One region of the Bacillus sp. ISL-75 genome, then DNA from elsewhere that is predicted to be linked to it. Evidence: a T-box and tRNA genes for the amino acid it is inferred to sense, from the RefSeq annotation. Region 1 holds a T-box; the other holds one or more tRNA genes.
The links. A T-box is a leader RNA that pairs with one kind of tRNA and senses whether it is charged. The one in region 1 lies ahead of thrS (threonine--tRNA ligase), so its partner is inferred to be a tRNA-Thr.

Region 1 (3,795 bases):
TTCCCTCTTTTCGCTTTCTTAACGCCAAGGATTGGTTCTCCATCTCTTTATCACCGATAACAAGCATGTAAGGAATCTTTTGTTTTTCAGCTTCTCTAATCTTCAATCCCATCTTCTCAGCCCTATAATCGACTTCCACACGCAATCCTGCTGATTCCAATTGGGATTTCACTTCATTTGCAAAAACTGCGTGTGAATCAGAAATAGGTATTATTTTTGCTTGAACAGGTGCCAGCCAAAGTGGAAACTCCCCAGCAAAATGTTCAATTAAAATTGCCATAAAACGCTCTACGGAACCATAGATGGCTCTATGAATCAAAACGGGAAGATGAAGTTTATTATCTTCACCTACATAAGCACAATTAAACTTTTGAGGCATTTGAAAATCCAATTGGACTGTACCACATTGCCAGCTTCTTCCAAGTGAATCTAAAATATGAAAATCTATTTTCGGACCATAAAATGCCCCATCACCAGGATTAATCTGGTAATTAACTCCTTTACTCTTCAAAACAGATTCCAACGCTAATTCAGCTTTACCCCAGATTTCTTCGGAACCCATGTACTCTTCTGGTCTCGTAGAAAGCTCTACTTTATATTCAAAACCAAAGTGGGAGTAAAACTCATCTACTAACTCAAGAACTTTATCAATTTCGGACTCAATCTGGTCAACTCGAACAAATAAATGTGCATCGTCTTGAGTAAAGGAACGCACTCTTAAAAGTCCATTTAAAGAACCCGAAAGTTCATGTCTGTGAACTAATCCAAGTTCTGCAAAACGGATAGGTAATTCTCGATAGCTTCTTCGTTTGCTGTTGAAAATTAATATAGCACCAGGACAGTTCATTGGCTTAATGGCATAATTTTGTTCATCCACATTGGAAAAATACATATTTTCATGATAATGATCCCAATGACCTGATTGTTCCCAAAGTTCCTGTTTCAACATAATGGGTGTTTTAATTTCTTGATAGCCTGCCTTTTTGTGTTTCTTTCTCCATAAATTTTCAAGTTCATTCCGAATCACCAATCCATTTGGTAAGAAAAAAGGCATTCCTGGAGCCTCATCCATTGAAGTGAACAGTTCTAACTCTTGACCTAGCTTTCGATGATTTCTTTTTTCTGCTTCCAGTTGATTAGACATTTTTATTCCTCCTGATTTTAAGTTGTATTAAAAAAGACCACACTCATCCCAATAATAGGGACGAGTGTGGTCGTGATTCCACCCTGATTCCATAAAACACAATTAAGAATGCTTTATGCTCAAAAAGATAACGGATTTACCGATTATAGATACTTTGAATGATACATTTCCCTATAATAGCTCCAAGGTGGTAAATCATTCACTTTTCTTCAGGGCTTCCAGCCAATGACCCTGTTCTCTGATAAGAAAACGAAGAATGATTCATGTCCTTTTCAACTCCTAACTATTTAATTTTGTATAAAAAAAGACCACACTCAACCCAATAATAGGGACGAGTGTGGTCGTGATTCCACCCTGATTCCATAAAACACAATTAAGAATGCTTTATGCTCAAAAAAGATAACGGATTTACCGATTATAGATACTTTGAATATACATTTCCCTATAATAGCTCCAAGGTGGTAAATCATTCACTTTTCTTCAGGGCTTCCAGCCAATGACCCTGTTCTCTGATAAGAAAACGAAGAATGATTCATGTCCTTTTCAACGCCTAACTATTTAATTTTGTATAAAAAAAAAGACCACACTCATCCCAATAATAGGGACGAGTGTGGTCGTGATTCCACCCTGATTCCATAAAACACAATTAAGAATGCTTTATGCTCAAAAAAGATAACGGATTTACCGATTATAGATACTTTGAATGATACATTTCCCTATAATAGCTCCAAGGTGGTAAATCATTCGTTTTTCTTCAGGGCTTTCAGCCAATGACCCTGTTCTCTATCAAGAAAATGTACCAATGATTCATGTCCTTATCATAGCCTAATTAGATTTGTGATTTATTCTTGTTGAAAACTATAATACACATATTTAAAAATGTCAAGTATTGTATTACAAGATACAATGACCGAATATAAATTCTAATAACTAGGGTATCAGTTGAATTAGAATTATACCAGGTAGGAATTTGTGTGAGAAGTGTTGAATGTCTTGTGAATAGTTTCACTTAAACTACCGGGTGCGATTGTTCAATAAGAGCAATCGCTTTCCTCGTTCCGCTAACGTGGCAGGTTTGTGAAATAAAGTTTTATAAAAGTATCTGGATAAGTGGGTAAAAAAGCACACACCATAAATAAGTAATCAATACCGACCAGTATTCCAGTGACAGTAACTAGACTAAATTGTCGTATCCCTAAATAAGAAAAGGCGACACTCTTATTGAAATATCAGCCATAAACTTTAATTATTCGGTGTCTTTTGTTTGGGATAGTTTTTGTTTATCGGTAGTTCCAGGTGGTTGTTCTAGCCATTTGTTATCAATCATGATGTTAACTCCGTCCTTAGCATACTGAGCGACTTCTAGCGATAAGCGTTCATAATTTAGAAAAAGGTCTGTTCTTTGACTTGCCACCGCTCCAGTTGCGTAATTTCCTGAACCAGTCGCACTTAACAATGCCATATGAGACATGGCTAGTTTGTCTGAGAATGGCGGTGTAGTTGAATTTGTTATAGCAACATCTGGTGAAACTGGTGGTTGTATATCATTGTCGAGTAGAGTTGCAGAAAAAATCTGCATATGCTTTTTTGAAATATCGTTACCTCTTAACATCCACTTTTGTATATTTTTTCTCGGTGATGTTTGAGCAAAACTAATAGAAAGATGACTACCTATTAAATTGGTTTGAATGTTCATATAAAGATGAGATATTTCAACTGTGTTTAAAGGGCGTTGCTTATTGAAAAGAGAAAAACCACTTAAATAACTTTTGCTATCTACGTAATCAGTCTTTGTTGGGTATGCAATATACGGTGCTCTTACAAACAATCCTTTAGAAAGTGCGACATCTGAACTTCTGTCGAATAAAATTGACGTTTCTTTTAGTCCTTCCATAAAATAACCCCTTACATCTTTTCTTGCACTCATGGAAACGAGTCCACTATAAGCAAGTAAACCAACCTTTGCCATGTGGTTTATGTAAGTCAGCATAAATGAATCAGTATATAGGCGAGGAGCATTTAAATTGACATCTTCGTTAGTAAATCCTGTTGGTAATGGCAATTGTTCTTCTTCGAAAAGATGAGTTAGTTTTTCTATATGAGAAACTGTAAGGTCATATGCAAACTGTATAATAGGCTTTATCTCTGCGTCTTCAACATGTACTAGAAAATAACCAAGAATGCACTTAGCCACACTATCGTTCATATAGCCAGTCCAAGTACAAGCGATTTCTGATGATGTTAGGTTGATCATATTCCGTACCCCCTCCAAAGATATATATATTGGTATATTCTTTCCGAATAAACTTGTTTTTATGTAGCCTAAGATGACCTTGATAGTGTGGTAATCCAGTCATAAAATGCAAATAAGACGACCAATCCGCAAGTCAGCCGTGCATCGAATACTTACCTACTGTAAACTACCGCTTGGAATTCCAATTTTGCTTAAGATACAACGCAAAAAGCATTAACTCTTTGACGTAATCAGGTGGTTTAACGCCGAATATAACTTCTAAAAAGATTTTAATTCTTCATCCTGACCTGCTATTGGCATAAAAGGGAATTAAATATATTCGTAAAGGTATACCATTATAAACACTAGGACTCTACTTAAATATTAATGTTTTATTTGTTTTTAAAGGTATAAAAGG
Region 2 (14,290 bases), on a different contig from region 1:
AATACAAAACTTTTCCCCTTCTACTTGGTTTTTTGGCTGCTGGAATAGAGTTTATCGCAAACAGCGCAGAGCACCTAATGCGCTACCTGTTATTAAATCATGAGAACTCAGGCTTTAGCGAATGGGCATTATTAAGCGTGGTTGCCTTATTCCGGAGCTACTTCGTTGTAGGACTATATAGTTCCATAACTGTTTCGGAACAAAAAAAACGAATGCAAGAAATGCTCGAAGTTGGATCGGAATTATATTCGGAAACTCTCTACCTTCAGAAATCAATGAATCATATTGAACAAATCACGGCATCTTGCCATGATTTATATCGAAAATTAAAGAAGAGCAATCAGGGCGAGCTAAGCGTGCAAGCATTGCTCATTGCTCAAGAAATACATGAAGTGAAAAAGGATTCACAGCGGATACTTTCAGGTCTGTCCAAGATAACGATTCAAAAAAGTAATGATGATCTTTTTCTTTCTGATGTGCTAGGATTGGTGGTTACAGCAAATGAAAAATATAGTGAAATGTTAGACAAAAAAATCTCGTTTAATCTGACAATTTCTACTGATTTTTATACCCATCAAAAAATCCAATTACTGGCATTATTGAATAATCTGACCGCTAACGCTGTTGAGGCCATTTCGGAAAAAGGAAAAATCGATATAGATATCTTCGAGGAACTAGCGTTTATTTCTTTCACTATAAAAGATTCTGGAAATGGAATTCCCGAAGAGGACCTATCAATCATCTTTGAACCTGGCTATACAACAAAATTTAATAATCATGGGGTTGGTGCAACAGGGATTGGTCTATCTCATGTACATGAAATTGTTCATACTCTTCAAGGCCAAATTGAAGTAGAATCACAAGATGAAGGTACTACTTTTCGAATCAAAATTCCTACCGATAACATAAGAAAGAAAGGTGAATAAAACTGAGATATTTTATAGTAGACGACGATACAGCAAGTCGTAGAATGCTAAAGAAAATCATTTCAGAGAGCAAGCTAGGAGATGTAGTCGGTGAATCAGAATCTGGCGCCCATTCGCTTCCGCTCATTCTTTCGATCCGTCCAGATGTTGTCTTAATCGACTTTTTAATGCCTAATCTCGACGGAATTGAAACAATTGAACAATTGAGGATTCAAGGATTTCAAGGACAATTCATCATGATTTCTCAAATCGAAAATAAAGAAATTGTCGGTGAAGCTTATGAAAAGGGTGTTGAGTTCTTTATTCATAAACCAATCAACCGATTAGAAGTACAAAGCATTCTGAAAAAAACAGTAGGACAATATCGCCTTAGACAATCGTTAATGACTATTCGGGAATCCCTGGCATACATGGAATCAGACAAGTTTACGCAAAAACAACGAAGTGTGAAAGAAATCGTATATTCCATATTAAATGATATGGGGATTATCGGAGAGTCAGGAAGTGGGGATATGGTATTGATGATGGAATTTTTAATAAATCGCAAAGATTCCACTGCACTATTGCCCCCTCTCAAGGATTTATACGAAGCTATTTCCAGTACGAATAAAGCAGACATCCTGGATATTAAAAAAGAAACGAAATCGATTGAACAGCGTATCCGCAGAGCCATTATAGCAGCACTTAACAACTTGGCTTCATTAGGAACATTGGATTATACCAACCCCACTTTTGAATATTATGCACCCCGTTATTTCGATTTTCAAGAAATACGGGTACGAATGAAAGAATTGAATCAAATTAGCAATGAAGCAACGAAAGTAAAAATTAATATTAAAAAGTTCCTCCAAGTTTTGTTCCTTGATTCAGTAGAAAAATACTCTCAAACTTCATAAAAGAAACGATTTATTTCCCCAGATCTTTAGCTAAGTTCTGGGATTTTTTCTGTCGATTCAAAATAACGTAAATATTTTAAAATTAGTTATGTAGGATTTTGTAGGATTTAATAATCTCCTTATATGATTAACTTACATTTTAAAATTCACAGAAAAACTAGTAAGCGTTTACACACTATATTTTAAGGAGGATATTGGATGAAAAAATTTAAGTTCGGCTTAGCTTATCAAATTCTTGTTGGATTGATTTTGGGGATTATTGTCGGAGCCATTTTTTACGGAAATCCTGCAGTTGCAACCTATTTACAGCCCATTGGTGACATCTTTATTCGAATGATAAAAATGATTGTGGTTCCCATTGTTATTTCAACACTAATCCTTGGTGTTGCCGGAACCGGGGATATGAAAAAGTTAGGTAAACTCGGTGGGAAAACCATTCTTTACTTTGAAATTGTTACATCGATCGCTATTATAATAGGTTTGCTTGCAGCGAATATTTTTAAGCCAGGTGTAGGTGTGGATATGACCAAACTGGCTAAAGGCGATATACAAACATATGTAGACTCAACAAGTGAAGCAACAAGTCATAGTTTTATGGATACATTTGTCAATATTGTTCCGAAAAATATCTTCGAATCTATAGCAAATGGGGACATGCTTCCTATCATTTTCTTTTCCGTTATGTTTGGGTTAGGAATTGCCGCAATCGGTGAAAAAGGAAAACCAGTTCTTGCATTCTTCCAAGGTACGGCCGATGCCATGTTTTGGGTAACAAATCGGATTATGAAATTTGCACCATTTGGCGTTTTTGCCCTTATAGGTGTAACGGTTTCAAAATTTGGAGTAGCGTCCTTAATTCCACTTGGAAAATTAGTCATTTGTGTTTATGCCGCAATGTTCTTTTTTATTGTTGCTGTGTTAGGTGTTATAGCAAAGATATGTGGGACCAGCATTCTTCATCTTACAAAGATATTAAAGGACGAAATCATTTTAGCTTTTTCAACGGCCAGTTCAGAAAGCGTCTTGCCAAAAGTGATGGAAAAAATGGAGAAATACGGGTGTCCGAAAGATGTTGTTTCCTTTGTTATTCCAACAGGTTATTCATTTAACTTAGATGGTTCTACCCTCTATCAAGCGCTAGCAGCAATTTTCATTGCTCAAATGTATGGAATCGATTTAAGTATTTCTCAACAAATTTCTTTAATGTTAGTATTAATGGTTACATCCAAAGGAATTGCAGGTGTACCGGGTGTTTCTTTTGTGGTTCTATTAGCAACTTTAGGAACAGTAGGCATTCCACTAGAAGGCCTCGCATTTATAGCGGGTATCGATAGACTTCTAGATATGGCTCGTACCGTTGTTAATGTATTCGGTAACTCATTAGCAGCAATCGTTATGTCTAAGTGGGAAGGACGATTTGATTCAAAGAAAGGTAAAGAATACATCACTTCCATTGATAAAGCTGCATAAGATGGTAAACACAAAAAGGCGATGACACTCAGTCATCGCCTTTCATTTGTATTAATAATCGAACTTTTTATTATTTATTAGTGGTTTCCTTCAAACGGCTATGGTTGTCTTCGATTGATTTAGTACTTGGTCCTCCGTGTGTTAAAATTCGATTCACTCGATGTTTCACAAGCCAATCAATAGCTTCAAACTGATATTCATTTTTTACCTGATCAAACGCCATGTGAAAGGTTACATCCAGCCCTTTCGCAGATTCTAGCAGTTTGAGCGGGCATCCTCATCAATCCAATCAGAATCATTTAAGCAGCCAATCACCACTCCATCTGTCCCTAACTGCTTGAAATGGGCAATATCATTTTGCATAATCTTAATTTCTTCTTTAGTTTTGGATTCACTTAAGAAATCCGTATCTTCTGCTATCCCCCTGTCATCTTTACCAATTCCACAAAGCTTAATGTAAAGTAACTTGTAGCAATAGCAAAAAACGACTGGTGCCTGACACCAGTCGTTTTTGTTAAGCGAATAATTTCGATTCTTCTGCTTGGAAAAAGCTCTTCATTGCATGAAATACATCTGCTTTTTGCTTAAGAATATAGTGGCGAAATTGATCATCTTTAATGTTCTTATAAGCCGACATTAAGGTCGAATGACGGTTGTATTGATTTACTTCACCATATCCGAACATATTTGACACCTTCATTAACTCTTCAACTAGCTTCACGCAGCGGGCGTTATCTGATGTGAGATTATCACCGTCAGAGAAGTGGAATGGATAAATGTTGAACTTACGTGGATTGTATTTTGCATCAATGATCTCTAATGCTTTGCGGTATGCAGATGAGCAAATCGTCCCTCCGCTTTCACCTTTAGAGAAGAAATCCTCTTCAGTAACTACTTTAGCCTCGGTATGATGGGCAATAAATTCAATTTCCACTGTTTCATATTTCGTCCTTAAGAAGCGTGTCATCCAGAAGAAAAAGCTGCGAGCCATGTATTTCTCCCATATCCCCATTGATCCACTCGTATCCATCATTGCGATAACAACCGCTTTTGAATCCGGTTTAACTACTTCATTCCAGGTCTTAAATTTTAAATCATCCTTGTAGATCGGGTGGAAAGCTGGTTTTCCACTCATAGCATTCCTTTTGAAAGCTGACATCATTGTGCGTTTCTTATCAATATTACCCATTAATCCTGTTTTTCGTATATCGTTGAATTCAATATTTTCAACGAGATGCTCTTCCTGTTCTTTTCTCTTTAAATTTGGAAGCTCTAATTGTTTAAATAAAGCTTCCTCAAGCTCCATTAATGATACTTCTGCCTCAAAATAATCTTCGCCTGCTTGGTCTCCCGCTCCTTGGCCTTTACCTGGTCCCTTTTGGCCGCTAGAACCGTCACGTGCAACGACATCACCTACTTGACTGTCACCATCACCTTGGCCCACGTGTTTGTTTTTGTCATAATTATAACGAATTTTATATTCGTCCAATGAACGAATCGGAATTTTTACTACATCTCGACCATTAGACATAATTATGCTCTCTTCTGTAATTAAGTCTGGAAGATTGTTGCGAATTGCCTCCTGGACTTTTTCCTGATGCCTCTGCTGATCATCGTGGCCTTTACGATGGAGGGACCAATCTTCTCTTGAAATGACATATTGATGGTTGTTAACTGACAATGTAAACCCCTCCTTATTAATTTATTAGTTTCCAAAATGCACAAATTTTTATCAAATTCATAATATAACTCGAATGAAAAAATTAAGATAAATATGGATTACTTTATCCTATGCAGAAAAATAGAATAATTTACAAATTATTTTGACAATTGTGCTTTTGCCTACTAAATTGGACAAATTATCCATGTGGATGCACCGGGATTTCTCCTTATCATCATAAGGAAAAAAATAGACTGACAGATTACCTTCTGCCAGTCCTAGCTATTTTAATCCACTTATCTATTTAATAGACTACCAACATAACGCAGCAATTCATTAGCTGATGTTGTATTATAGCCATGCTCATCAACCAACCTGGCCACCACGTTATTAATCTTTTTCAATTGCTGTTCATCAGGTGTTTTCGATGAAGTGGTGATTTTTACTACATCCTTTAAATCTGCAAACAATTTCTTTTGAATGGCTTCACGCAGGCGGTCATGAGAGTTATAGTCAAAACGTTTGCCTTTTCTTGCAAAAGCAGAAATTCTTATTAGTACTTCTTCCCTGAAAGCCTTTTTCGCATTTTCAGAGATGCCGATTTGTTCTTCAATGGAACGCATGAGCTTTTCATCTGGATTGATTTCTTCTCCAGTAAGTGGATCGCGAAGCTTCGATTTGTTGCAATAAGCTTCAACATTGTCAAGGTAATTATCCATTAACGTTTTAGCTGACTCTTCGTATGAATAAACAAATGCTTTTTGGACTTCCTTCTTGGCAATATTATCATATTCTTTACGGGCTAATGAGATATAATTCATATAACGTTCACGTAACTCTGTTGTGATGGACGGGTGTTGATCAAGCCCATCTTTTAATGATCTTAATACATCAAGTGCATTAATTGAAGGTATTTCTTTACGAATGATTGTAGATGAGATCCGGTTAATCACGTAACGAGGATCAATACCACTCATACCTTCATCTGGATATTCCTTCTTAAGTTCATCCACATCCGCCGTATTAAAGCCCTCTACATTTTCTCCATCATAAAGACGCATTTTCTTAAGTAAATCAATATCGCCTTTTTTCGGTTCCTTTAAGCGAGTAAGGATGGTAAACATCGCTGCTACCTTTAACGTATGTGGTGCAATGTGAACATCAGAAACATCACTCTCATTAATCATCTTTTCATAAATTCTCTCTTCTTGTGACACCTTCAAGTTATAAGGAATAGGCATAACAATAATCCTTGAGTGGAGTGCTTCATTTTTCTTATTGGAGATAAAGGAACGATACTCCGTTTCGTTCGTGTGTGCTACGATTAGCTCATCAGCACTAATTAAGGCAAACCGGCCTGCTTTGAAATTCCCCTCTTGAGTTAGAGACAACAAGTGCCAAAGGAATTTCTCATCACACTTTAACATCTCCTGGAATTCCATCATTCCACGGTTCGCCTTATTAAGCTCACCATCGAAGCGATAGGCACGTGGATCTGATTCGGAACCAAATTCCGCAATGGTTGAAAAATCAATACTTCCTGTTAAATCGGCAATATCCTGTGATTTCGGATCGGATGGGCTAAATGTTCCGATTCCGGTTCGCTTATCTTCGGAGAAGAAGATTCTTTCTACTAAAACATCTTCGATTCGTCCACCATACTCCTGTTCTAGACGCATCATATTCAATGGAGAAAGATTACCTTCGATGCGAATTCCATACTCATCATGGAAATCCTTGCGTAAATGATGTGGAATTAAATGAAGTGGATCTTCATGCATTGGGCATCCTTTAATGGCAAACACAGAGCCTCTATCCGTGAGAGAGTAAGCTTCAAGTCCCCTTTTTAGCATGGTAACAAGAGTTGACTTCCCTCCACTTACAGGACCCATTAATAACAAAATACGCTTCCTTACATCCAGCCTTTTTGCTGCCGGATGGAAGTATTCTTCAACAAGCCGTTCCAGCGATTCCTCTAAACCAAATAATTGATTGCTAAAGAATTCATACTTTTTCGTCCCTTTTTCTTCAGTAATTCCTGCATCCTTAAGCATATTATAAACTCGTGAATGTGCCGACTGTGCAACCCATGGCTTCTCTTTCAACAACTGTAAATAATCTGCGAATGACCCTTCCCACCGTAGCTTTTCTTCTTCTTCGCGATACATCTCGATTTTTTTTAGAATATCCATAAGGCCCTCCCCCTGTAGGTTAATCAGAGACGATTAATATACTCTATGCTGATAAGCTTTTGAACATGCGTACCATTCCAAGTAGCGTCTATCTTTTTTGTATTAATAAAAAGAATCTCCCTCTTTTCATTTTTATAAGATAGGCTATAATAAAACTATATGTGTGATAAAAATGAAAAATGTATGACGAAGGAGGATTACATAAATATGAACACTTTCATCGTTTGTTTAGTAATGGTCACGTTTTTAGCGGCAATCTTCACATCAGGTTATAATGACAAACCAGGTTCTTCAAAATAAAAAAACTGCCAATCGGCAGTTTTTTTATTTAAGATTAAGTTTATTTTTTTGAACAAACTCCTTCATATACATTCTACTCTTCCTATCAAGCATAGTAGCTATTTGGTCAGTCCAGCGGTCCTTTCTTTTCCCATTGGTCCGCTCTTCATAGTAACACGAAATCAAATCATCATATTTTTGCAGTTCACTTAGATAAACTTCAGTGCTTTGTTGATATTCATCTTCATGGTAAACATGTTCATACGGGAGCCTAGGTTTTTTGTCTGTCAATTTGGTTGGTACTCCAACAGCTAGCCCGAACAAAGGAATAACCCGCTCAGGTGTTTTTAAAAGCTTTTTAACTTCTTCTAGGTTGTTGCGAATTCCACCTATGTAGCATATTCCTAACCCAAGCGATTCCGCTGCAATCGCTGCATTTTGTGCAGCTAAAGAAGCATCTATTAGAGCAACCATGAACTTTTCAGTACTTTCGATAGATGGAGTAACATCTTTTTGTTCCTTCTCCCCAATAATGGTGTGACGATAAAGATCGGCGCAAAAAACAAAAAAGTGACCATTTTTTTCAACATATTCTTGGTTACCAGCAATCTCAGCTAATTTTTTCTTTTTCTCTTTGTCCTTAACACCAATAATAGAGTAGGCTTGAATAAAACTTGATGTTGCCGCTGCTTGGGCACTAGTAACAATCGTTTTGATTTGTTCATCTGTTAATGGCTTGTCCTCAAAATGACGAAGGGAGCGATGATTAAGAATTGTTTTGATAACTTCATTCATGACAAACTTCCTTTCATTTCATCAAAAGGAGGCCCGATAGGACCTCCTTTTATTATTTTAGATGTGCATAGTTTTGCTGACGAAGTGCTTCATAAATAAGAATGGCAGCTGTATTGGATAAATTTAAGGAACGGATATTTTCATTCATAGGGATCCGCAAACTGACGTCTTTGTTATTTTCAATAACATCTTTCGGAAGTCCTGTCGTTTCCCGTCCAAAGATAAAATAGTAATCTTTGCTTGAATTACTATAATCAAAGCTGCTAAAAGGCTTTTGACCAAATTTTGTGATATAAAAAAAATCACCGCCAGCATTCTTTTCATAAAAGTCATCAAGTGAATCATAGTAGACAATATTAACGTGTTGCCAATAATCCAAACCTGCTCTTTTTAACATTTTGTCATCGGTCGAAAAACCTAATGGACGGATTAAATGTAAATTGGTATCTGTTCCGGCGCATGTTCTTGCTATATTTCCTGTATTAGAAGGAATCTGTGGTTGATATAATACTACATTTATTGACACGTTTCTCACCTCGATAAAAAACTCTACATGCCATTATACCACTATGATTTATCCTTTCAATAATGATGCATTTTTAACCCAGAATCGTATAAAACTTATATTTTATTTTAGGTGTGTAGGCAGATGAATCTTCATATGCCCAATACCTCATTCGGCTATTATAGGTATGGGCGTTCACTAACGGCATTCCATGTGCATCCTTACCCGTAACAATTGTATTATGATTAAATCGTCCATCCCCTTCAAAATCGTAACAAATAACATCACCTAATAATAATTGATCAGGACTGTTGACTTCCCGTGCCCGTAAACCACTTTTAGAATGTGCAAAATAAAGCTTAAATGAGTGTGCCACCGCCCAGCTGTAGCTCCAATTCTTATTTTGGAGCCACCACCCTGTGCTCCGATTTGGATAGCCTCTCATCGGCGCTTCGCCCGTATGGAGGCATTGTGAAATAAAGTTGGTGCAATCATTCTCAAATTTTTTGTAGGCAGGATTGTAGCTATTCCACCAGCGTTCCGCATATTGTACAGCTTTTAAGCGGTTGTATTGAAAGCTTAATCGTTCATCACTATCCTCAAAGCTCTGTGTAATTGGTACTTGATAAGGCTCTTGATGATCATAAGGGTTGATTTCCTCATCCATCACTAAAGCCTCTTTATAAAACTTAGCTAATCTTTCTTCGACTTCTTCCTCCATGTAAAGAATACCTTTTTGCTTAATTAAATATTGATAATGAGCATGATATTTTACGGTTTGAAATTCATCCTCTTCATTTCTTTCTATTATTCTGCCGGCTGCTTTTACTTTGACAATTTCTGCAGCCCTTTTTGACAATGCACTTTGTTTTATTTCAGCCTTTGGAAAAAATACTTTATGTGTTCTTTTATCGGAGACAAATTGATTTACTCTTTTATCAAATAAATCTTGTATCAAATGAAGCATATTTCTCACCCCTTTCTCTCATACATATGAGAGAAGACAGGATTTCAATCAAAAAAAATGAGCGAACCCTTGAGTTCACTCATTTTTACCTATAATAACTTAAACCTTTTTCTATTTCATTTTGTACTTCCAGATCGGTTTCAAGCTCTTGAGCTTTTTTTAAGGCAGCAAAAGCAGTTTCACCGCCAATTTTCCCAAGTGCCCAGGCAGCTGTTCCTCTTGATACTGGGCTTCCCTCAGTTTCTAATACATCCACTAATTCGGGAATTGCTGTTATATCCTTAAAATGGGCAAGCGCAATAATCGCATTCCGTTGAATCGGCTTTTTCCCTCGCCATGAACCAGCAACGTAACCAAATTTAGCTTTAAATTCCCGATTGCTTAATTTTAAGATTGGCTTTAGTAACGGTTTGGCAATATCAGAATCCGCTTCAAGTTCCTCATGGAAATGAAAATTCTTCCCTTTGTTAACCGGACATGCTGTTTGGCAGGAATCACAGCCATAGACACGGTTACCAATTTTGTCTCTAAACTCATCTGGGATAAATGTTTTTGTTTGTGTTAAATAAGAAATACAGCGCTGTGCATTAATTTGTCCACCTTGTACAAGGGCCCCTGTTGGACAAGCATCCAAACACTTTGTGCATGACCCGCATTGGTCTTCAATGGGTGTATCTGGTTCAAAAGGGATACTGGTAATCATTTCCCCTAGATAAACATATGATCCGAACTCCGGTGTAATAATGGAACAATTTTTTCCGCTCCAACCAATTCCAGCACGCTCGGCAACAGCGCGGTCTGAGAGTTCTCCAGTGTCAACCATCGATTTTAACCTAGCTTCTGGCATTTTTGCAGAGATAAACTCCTCAAGTTTGTGTAGCCGGTCCTTGAGAACATGATGATAGTCGAAACCCCAAGAGGCCCTGCTGAAAATCCCTCTTCTCTCACCCTTTTTACTCTCAACACGGTTATTCATTTTGGAAGGGTAAGCTATGGCAATGGAAATGATCGAACGAGGTTCCTCTAGTAATAATGAAGGGGTCACTCTTTTCTCTATATCTGGTTCTTCAAATCCTGATTGGTATTTGAGTTCCTGTTGCCTTATTAACCGGTTTTTCAATTCAGTGAACGTGTCTGCGGTAGTGAAACCAATTTTATCGATTCCAATTTCTTTACTATAGGCGATGAGTTCTTCCTTTAAGTTTAGGACATCCATTTGATCCCCACCTTCCCTAGAAGTCATTTATTTTAATCATTGGCTTGTTATATTATTAGATACGCATCTATTTATGATAAACTATTTTCAATGAATTTTGGAGGTGGAATGGTTGGAAATTCAACTCTCACAGGAATTATTTGAGCAATTACCTAACTTTAAGCTGGGGATAATTGAATATAAAGATATTATGGTCGGGGAATCGCAGCAAATGATAAAAGGAAGACTCCAGCTTTTCCAAGAATCTATTTATTTTGATTTAGAAAATAAAAATGTTACTGAACTCTCTGGCATTCAGGAATGGCGTACTATTTTTAAAAAGATCGGTAAAGACCCGAACAGGTATCGACCCTCAGTAGAGGCGTTATACAGGAGAATACAAAAACAAAATTACCTTACTTCCGTTCAGAGTGCGATTGATATAAATAATTTTTTCTCTTTACAATATCAAGTACCAATCGGAATATATGACCTGGATCTCATAAAGGGACGGGTGAGCATTCGGTTGGGAGCGGTGGGTGAGGAATATAACGGATTGAATGGGCGAATAAATTCTTTAAATCGTCTAATTGTATCTTGTGATGAACAGGGGCCATTTGGAAGTCCATTCGTCGATTCTGATAGAGCACCAGTAACTTTTGATACTAAAAATGCCCTGCAAATTATTTATTTGAGGCCTTCAACCGACATTGAAAACGCGATGAAACTAACAGAATCTTTAATGAACATGTTTACAAAATTACATGGAGGAGAAGCTTCCTTCCAAATCCTTAGGTGTCCATAGGGCATCTTTTTCTTTGTATAGAAAAAAACGCAATGCATCGTTCTCTTATGTAACGATACACTGCGTTAGTTAATATGTATGGAGCGGGTGATGGGAATCGAACCCACTACATCAGCTTGGAAGGCTGAGGTTTTACCAGTAAACTACACCCGCATTAATATGTGACAATTTTTTGAATCATCAACTGACCTTTTCTATATTACACACTATTTTTAGTATCGTCAAGGGAAAAATGCAAATTTTGTCGAATTTATTTAAGAGTGGTGCATTATTTTGGGAAAGAAACAAGAATTTTAGTTTGACAGTCTTCATAAAAGATTATGGAGATTATGGATTATACCATTAGTGTGTTTTCGTCAATAATGATGTAATTATAAAGGAGATGCTCATTAAAATTGATATTTTGTGTAAAATTACACTTAATTATCTGGAATTTTTTGATTGATTTAACGATTTACTATTCAATGGGCGAATTTTTGAGTTTTATGAGCGAATCTTGGTTTTTAATGTGCGAATTTCGAACTTTTATGGGCGATTCTAGTGTTTTTATGGGCGAATTTTATGAGCAACAATCTTTTAGAAAAGAACAAAATAAAATTTAGTCAAAAAAAAGTTGCTCATATTTTTATGAGCAACTTTCTTATTAAAACAAATTGATACCGGTGATCGGGGTCGAACCGATACTCCTCACGGAACACGATTTTGAGTCGTGCGCGTCTGCCAATTCCGCCACACCGGCGCGTATAAAATTGTTTTGATAAAGCAATGCCGAGGACCGGAATCGAACCGGTACGGTAGTCACCTACCGCAGGATTTTAAGTCCTGTGCGTCTGCCAGTTCCGCCACCCCGGCAAAATCTAATTACCTGTTTTAATCCATACCTAGCAAATGTTTTATGGAGGCGGCAACCGGATTCGAACCGGTGGTAAAGGTTTTGCAGACCTCTGCCTTACCACTTGGCTATGCCGCCATATACATTTGGAGCGGAAGACGGGATTCGAACCCGCGACCCCCACCTTGGCAAGGTGATGTTCTACCACTGAACTACTTCCGCAAATTGGCTGGGCTAGCTGGATTTGAACCAACGCATGTCGCAGTCAAAGTGCGATGCCTTACCGCTTGGCTATAGCCCAATGTTTTAATTAATATTATGGGGCGACTGATGGGAATCGAACCCACGAATGCCTGAACCACAATCAGGTGCGTTAACCACTTCGCCACAATCGCCACAATATAATTGGCAGGGGTAGTAGGAATTGAACCCACACCAAAGGTTTTGGAGACCTTCGTTCTACCTTTAAACTATACCCCTATAAATGGTGGAGGGGGACGGATTCGAACCGCCGAACCCGGAGGGAGCGGATTTACAGTCCGCCGCGTTTAGCCACTTCGCTACCCCTCCACATATTATATTCACTGAGTAATTTCTGGTGCCGGCGAGAGGACTTGAACCCCCAACCTACTGATTACAAGTCAGTTGCTCTACCAATTGAGCTACCCCGGCGTAAAGTTTGGTATATTATTTGATTTATCCACGCTGTCCTAGTTATCGTCATCCTGACCTCAGGAAGTTTATACAAGCAGCAACTCGGTCAGTATGCTGAAGATAATTCAGGAAGCATATTCGGTCGTGCTCTACCAATTGAGCTACCCGGCAAGTTTTTAATATAAATGGTGGCTCAGGACGGAATCGAACCGCCGACACAAGGATTTTCAGTCCTTTGCTCTACCGACTGAGCTACTGAGCCATAATAGTTTGCCAAATGAAAATGGCGGTCTGGACGGGACTCGAACCCGCGACCTCCTGCGTGACAGGCAGGCATTCTAACCAACTGAACTACCAGACCAATTGCGGGGACAGGATTTGAACCTGCGACCTTCGGGTTATGAGCCCGACGAGCTACCGGACTGCTCCCCCCCGCGACAATAATAATAATAATAATAATAATCTAATTTGAAAATATGGTGGAGGATGACGGGCTCGAACCGCCGACCCTCTGCTTGTAAGGCAGATGCTCTCCCAGCTGAGCTAATCCTCCACAAATCAATGGTGACCCCTACGGGACTCGAACCCGTGTTACCTCCGTGAAAGGGAGGTGTCTTAACCGCTTGACCAAGGGGCCATATCTTTTAAAGAAATTATGGCGGAGAGCAAGGGATTTGAACCCTTGAGACAGGGTTACCCGCCTACACGATTTCCAATCGTGCTCCTTCGGCCACTCGGACAGCTCTCCATAATGGCTCCGCAGGTAGGACTCGAACCTACGACCGATCGGTTAACAGCCGATAGCTCTACCACTGAGCTACTGCGGAATAATTAAAATTGTTACCTAATTCTAGCTATGTTACAACCATGTCCCCGCCTCAGTAAGTAACGCAAGAAGCGACTCGGCGTGTACAACTCGCAGCATATTCATGAAGCTTTGCTCGTCTCTACCACTGAGCTACTGCGGAATAATAGTATTACAGCCTGGCAACGTCCTACTCTCACAGGGACGCGTGTCCCAACTACCATCGGCGCTGAGAAGCTTAACTTCCGTGTTCGGTATGGGAACGGGTGTGACCTTCTCGCCATAATTGCCAGACCATTTATTCGACAC

Region 2: it has a tRNA-Thr gene. The T-box ahead of thrS (threonine--tRNA ligase) is inferred to sense a tRNA for this amino acid. The anticodon was not compared.

The regions. Positions count from the first base shown of each region.
Region 1 is NZ_JAGGQX010000099.1:263-4,057, forward strand. It holds gene thrS (threonine--tRNA ligase) at 1-1,144, opposite strand, end outside; T-box leader at 1,198-1,429, opposite strand; T-box leader at 1,469-1,700, opposite strand; T-box leader at 1,742-1,975, opposite strand; gene J7E63_RS29065 (DUF3231 family protein) at 2,391-3,398, opposite strand.
Region 2 is NZ_JAGGQX010000044.1:69-14,358, reverse strand. It holds gene J7E63_RS18080 (ATP-binding protein) at 1-926, shown strand, start outside; gene J7E63_RS18075 (response regulator) at 929-1,822, shown strand; gene J7E63_RS18070 (cation:dicarboxylate symporter family transporter) at 2,021-3,292, shown strand; gene J7E63_RS29715 (beta/alpha barrel domain-containing protein) at 3,363-3,515, opposite strand; gene yhbH (sporulation protein YhbH) at 3,807-4,973, opposite strand; gene J7E63_RS18055 (PrkA family serine protein kinase) at 5,249-7,144, opposite strand; gene nfsA (oxygen-insensitive NADPH nitroreductase) at 7,469-8,218, opposite strand; gene trmL (tRNA (uridine(34)/cytosine(34)/5-carboxymethylaminomethyluridine(34)-2'-O)-methyltransferase TrmL) at 8,271-8,744, opposite strand; gene J7E63_RS18040 (amidase domain-containing protein) at 8,818-9,690, opposite strand; gene queG (tRNA epoxyqueuosine(34) reductase QueG) at 9,776-10,906, opposite strand; gene J7E63_RS18030 (B3/B4 domain-containing protein) at 11,019-11,690, shown strand; tRNA gene J7E63_RS18025 (tRNA-Gly) at 11,770-11,843, opposite strand; tRNA gene J7E63_RS18020 (tRNA-Leu) at 12,348-12,429, opposite strand; tRNA gene J7E63_RS18015 (tRNA-Leu) at 12,457-12,542, opposite strand; tRNA gene J7E63_RS18010 (tRNA-Cys) at 12,587-12,660, opposite strand; tRNA gene J7E63_RS18005 (tRNA-Gly) at 12,670-12,744, opposite strand; tRNA gene J7E63_RS18000 (tRNA-Gln) at 12,749-12,823, opposite strand; tRNA gene J7E63_RS17995 (tRNA-His) at 12,842-12,917, opposite strand; tRNA gene J7E63_RS17990 (tRNA-Trp) at 12,929-13,002, opposite strand; tRNA gene J7E63_RS17985 (tRNA-Tyr) at 13,008-13,092, opposite strand; tRNA gene J7E63_RS17980 (tRNA-Thr) at 13,119-13,194, opposite strand; tRNA gene J7E63_RS17975 (tRNA-Phe) at 13,363-13,438, opposite strand; tRNA gene J7E63_RS17970 (tRNA-Asp) at 13,461-13,537, opposite strand; tRNA gene J7E63_RS17965 (tRNA-Met) at 13,540-13,613, opposite strand; tRNA gene J7E63_RS17960 (tRNA-Val) at 13,654-13,729, opposite strand; tRNA gene J7E63_RS17955 (tRNA-Glu) at 13,739-13,813, opposite strand; tRNA gene J7E63_RS17950 (tRNA-Ser) at 13,833-13,924, opposite strand; tRNA gene J7E63_RS17945 (tRNA-Asn) at 13,929-14,003, opposite strand; rRNA gene rrf (5S ribosomal RNA) at 14,159-14,275, opposite strand.